Regions from separate parts of the Streptomyces sp. NPDC045022 genome, predicted to be linked through region 2. Evidence: predicted binding sites of a transcription regulator. Region 2 holds the regulator's gene; the other holds the start of a gene.
The links. The regulator HspR, encoded in region 2, represses chaperone genes until heat shock. The targets are predictions, from matches to a motif close to TTGAGNNNNNNNNNCTCAA.
Positions count from the first base shown of each region.

Region 1: lon (endopeptidase La) is a predicted target of HspR. The motif match lies at 1,060-1,078, and genes of this name have one in related genera.

Region 1 covers NZ_JBWKIR010000015.1:41,249-43,640, reverse strand. The annotation lists gene lon (endopeptidase La) at 1-1,037, opposite strand, end outside; gene AC07C1_RS25315 (rhomboid-like protein) at 1,231-2,052, opposite strand; gene AC07C1_RS25310 (spermine/spermidine synthase domain-containing protein) at 2,345-2,392, shown strand, end outside.
Region 2 covers NZ_JBWKIR010000029.1:79,160-81,551, reverse strand. The annotation lists gene dnaJ (molecular chaperone DnaJ) at 1-840, shown strand, start outside; gene AC07C1_RS34335 (heat shock protein transcriptional repressor HspR) at 846-1,298, shown strand; gene AC07C1_RS34330 (sugar ABC transporter substrate-binding protein) at 1,556-2,392, shown strand, end outside.

The DNA.
Region 1 (2,392 bases), on a different contig from region 2:
CGCCGCTTGCGCACCGCGAGGTACTCGGTGATGCGCTCCTTCACGTCCTCGAGGCCCGCGTGCTCGGCGTCGAGGACGGCCTTGGCGCCCTGGATGTCGTACGCGTCCTCGGTGCGCTCGTTCCAGGGCATCTCCAGGACGGTGTCCAGCCAGGTGCGGATCCACGAGCCCTCGGGCGACTGGTCGGAGGCCCGCTCCAGCTTGTCGACCTCCTTCAGGGCGGCCTCGCGGACCTTCTCCGGCAGGTCGGCGGCCTCCACGCGGGCACGGTAGTCGTCGGACTCCTCACCCGCCTGCTCGCCGTTCAGCTCGCGCAGCTCCTTGCGGACGGCCTCGAGCTGACGGCGCAGCAGGAACTCGCGCTGCTGCTTGTCGACGCCCTCCTGGACGTCCTTGGCGATGGTCTCGGCCACGTCCTGCTCGGCGAGGTGGTCGCGGAGCTGCTGCGTGGCGCGCTTGAGGCGGGCCACCGGGTCGGCGGTCTCGAGCAGTTCGACCTTCTGCTCGATGGTGAGGAACGGTGAGTAGCCGGAGTTGTCGGCGAGCGCGGAGACGTCGTCGATGGCCTGGACGCGGTCCACGACCTGCCAGGCGCCGCGCTTCTTCAGCCAGGTGGTGGCGAGCGCCTTGTACTCCTTGACGAGTTCCGCGGCCTGACCCGGCAGCGGGTCGGGCACGCTCTCGTCGATACGGGCGCCCTCGATCCAGAGCGCGGCACCGGGGCCGGTCGTGCCGGCGCCGATGCGCACGCGGCTCCGGCCGCGGATCAGAGCCCCGGGGTCACCGTCGGCCAGCCGGCCGACCTGCTCGACCGTGCCCAGCACACCGGTCTTCGCGTACGTCCCGTCGATGCGCGGCACCAGCAGCACCCTGGGCTTCCCGGGCTCCGACCGGGCGGCGGCCTGGGCGGCCTCCACCGCGGCCCGCACCTCGGCGTCGCTCAGGTCCAGCGGAACCACCATCCCGGGCAGCACGACCTCGTCGTCGAGCGGCAGCACGGGCAGTACGAGCGTGAACGCCGTGGACTCAGTAGCCATGATCTCCCCTTAGGCAGTCAACTTGAGCTATGCCGACTCAATGCATGGGGCTCCGCCAATGTTCCCGGGTGGGTGTTCGCTGTGGGCGATCAGCCGGTGGCGCGTCTGTTTCCGCAGGTCATCGGGGGGTTGTTGGCTGCTCTGTGTCAGGTGTGTCGCGGCCGGAGGCGTCTCTACGGCAGGAAGCGGAGGTTCATCGGGGAGTCGGGGGAACCGCCGTGACGGTCCGCTGCCAACGCCGGACCAGCGGCCAGCCGGCGACACCGAGCGAAAGGGCGATGAGATGGCCCCAGTTGGTCATCGGGTCGGCGAAGGCGACCAGGTCGTTCAGGAGTGTGCCGCCCACCACGACGAGCAGGGGCCAGCGCAGCCACGGTCGGAGCAGGCCGGCCAGGGCGCCGATGCTGCCGGCGACGCCGAAGCTGATGCCGTAGTCGAGGCGGTGCAGCGAGGTCTCCGGAAGGTGCCCGAACAGCACCGCAAAACCCACCGGGACCTCGGTGGCGAGCGTGGCCAGGACGTGCCCGGCCAGGAACACGCAGGCCGCGCGTGTCCCGCCTATCCGCCGCTCCAGCGCGGTGAGCACGAGCACGAAGGCCAGCGCGTACGGCGAGAGGATCCCGCCCGCGATCCACACCGCGCTCGCCAGCAGCACCAGTACGGGGGTGCGCAGCAGATGGGCCACGTCCGTGCTGGAGTTCTCGTACAGGGTGTGCACGAGTGCGGGGTCGGCCAGCGCCGCGACCACGGAGGTGACGGCCAGGAGGGCCGCGTAGGCGAAGGTGAACGGAGTACCGGCCGGAGTGGGCAACAGGCGCCACCAGCGCGCGGCCGGGGCGGCCGGACGTGTCTCGACCGGTGCCGGGGCGGGTGCCGTCGCACCCCGCTGGCGCGGCATGCCGTCCAGCAGCCCGGTGACCCCGGGGGCCGGGAGGGCGGCGGCGCCGTCCGGAAGGGGCGTGCCCGGCAGGGGCGATGACGCGGCCTCCGCAGGGCCTGTCGCGATCCGTTCCACGGTGAGGCGCTCCTTCCGTCGCGCCCCACCCTTCGTGTTCACCGGGCCGCTGTCTATGACCGACGCCACGCGAGAGCGGATTCACAGCAACCTCTCAGGCCCCGGCCGCGTCCGCGTCCCACCGGCCCGGTTCGGCGCGGCCCCGCTCGCCGAACGGGGTCTGGCATCCTGTGAGCGGGGACATCGCACTCGGCTCGCACCCCTGTGCGGTCAACCTGGGATCCGCCGGCCCGACCGGACCGTCATCCGTAATTCCCGTGAACGCAAAGCCTCGTTCCAGCAGGATGGGCGCATGACTGCCGCGTACGACTCACCCGTGGTCCTGGACCGGCGCGACGGC
Region 2 (2,392 bases):
GGCTTCGGCGGCGGCATCGGCGACGTCTTCGGGGGACTGTTCAACCGCGGCGGGGCGGGGACGACCCGGACCCAGCCGCGGCGCGGCCAGGACATCGACACCGAGGTCACCCTCAGCTTCACCGAGGCGATCGAGGGTGCGACGGTCCCGCTGCGGATGACGTCCCAGCAGCCCTGCAAGGCCTGCTCCGGCACCGGCGACAAGAACGGCACACCGCGCGTGTGCCCGACCTGCGTCGGCACCGGGCAGGTCGCCCGGGGCTCGGGCGGTGGCTTCTCGCTCACCGACCCCTGCCCCGACTGCAAGGGCCGCGGCCTGATCGCCGAGCACCCCTGCATGGAGTGCAAGGGCAGCGGGCGCGCCAAGTCGTCGCGCACGATGCAGGTCCGCATCCCGGCGGGCGTCACCGACGGGCAGCGCATCCGGCTGCGTGGCAAGGGCGCGCCCGGCGAGCGGGGCGGACCGGCGGGCGACCTGTATGTGGCCGTGCACGTCGGCGAGCACCCGGTGTTCGGGCGCAAGGACGACAACCTCACCGTCACCGTGCCGGTGACGTTCGCCGAGGCGGCCCTCGGCGGCGAGGTGCGGGTGCCGACCCTCGGCGGCCCGCCCGTCACCCTGAAGCTGCCGCCGGGCACGCCCAACGGCCGCACGATGCGCGCCCGTGGCAAGGGCGCGGTCCGCAAGGACGGCAGCCGGGGCGACCTGCTGGTCACCGTCGAGGTGAGTGTGCCCAAGGACCTGTCGGGGAAGGCTCGTGACGCGCTGGAGGCGTACCGCGAGGCGACCGAGGGCGAGGACCCGCGGGCGGAGCTGTTCGAGGCCGCGAAGGGAGCTTGAGAGTGATGGACGGCCGTCGACGTAACCCGTATGAACTGACCGAGGAGACCCCGGTCTACGTCATCTCGGTGGCGGCCCAGCTCTCCGGACTCCACCCGCAGACGCTGCGCCAGTACGACCGCCTGGGCCTGGTCTCCCCCGACCGCACCGCCGGCCGGGGCCGCCGCTACTCGGCCCGCGACATCGAACTGCTCCGCCAGGTGCAGCAGTTGTCGCAGGACGAGGGCATCAACCTGGCCGGTATCAAGCGGATCATCGAACTGGAGAACCAGGTCGCCGCCCTGCAGTCCCGCGTCGCGGAGATGCAGGCGGCCCTGGACGGCGCGGCGGCCGCGATGCGGCAGCGCGAGGCCGCCGTCCACGCCTCCTACCGCCGCGACCTGGTCCCGTACCAGGAGGTGCAGCAGACCAGCGCGCTGGTGGTGTGGCGGCCCAAGCGGCAGCAGCAGCCGGACTGACACGCAGGCGCGGGAAGGGCCCGAGACATCGTCTCCGGGCCCTTTTCGCCGTCTCTCGAGCTCCCCACGGGTGGAGGGTCCGTAAAGAGTGCCTGAAGGGGGTTCCGCGCCGTCTTCACAGGGGCAGCTGAACGTGGTGTTGCGGACTCGTTAAGTGATTCCGCTTGACGCCGGGTAGCGGCTCCGCGTTGTCTTTTCAGACACCTGGGTCGTATTGCAGCACCCACGTCCGGAACGCACCTGAAGTGAGCCCTCGAATGCGTCGTATCGCCATATCCGTGGCCGCGTCCACGATGACCCTCTCGCTCGCCGGCTGCGGCGTGCTGAACGCGGCGGGGGACAGCGCGAGCGCGAGCCCGACCAAGGGCAACGACGTCACGGTGGGCCTGCTGCTCCCCGAGAAGGCCAACTCCCGCTACGACAGGTTCGACTACCCCATCATCAGGGACAAGGTGGCCGAACTCACCCGGAAGCAGGGCAAGGTCAAGTACGCCAACGCCGACGCGAGCGCCACCCGGCAGGCCGACCAGCTGCAGCAGATGATCGACGACAAGGTCGACGTCATCCTGCTGGACGCGGTCGACTCGCACGCCGTCGCCGCCGGCGTGCAGAAGGCCAAGGACGCCGGCATCCCGGTCATCGCCTACGACCGCCTCGCCGAGGGCCCGATCGACGCCTACATCTCCTTCGACAACGAGCTGGTCGGCGAGGTGCAGGCCCGGACGCTGCTGGAGGCGCTGGGCTCGAAGGTCGACACCTCCGACAAGATCGTCATGGTGAACGGCTCGCCCACCGACCCCAACGCCAAGCAGTTCAAGCAGGGCGCGCTGTCCGAGCTGAACGGCAAGGTGACGATCGCGGACTCCTTCGACACCAAGGACTGGAAGCCGGAGAACGCCGAGGCTCGCATGGCCACGGCGATCGCCAGGATCGGCAAGGACAACATCGCCGCCGTCTACGCCGCCAACGACGGCATGGCGGGTGGTGTCATCCAGGCCCTCAAGTCGGCCGGCGTCACCCACCTGCCGCCCATCACCGGACAGGACGCCGAACTCGACGCGGTCCAGCGGGTGGTGACCGGCGAGCAGTTCATG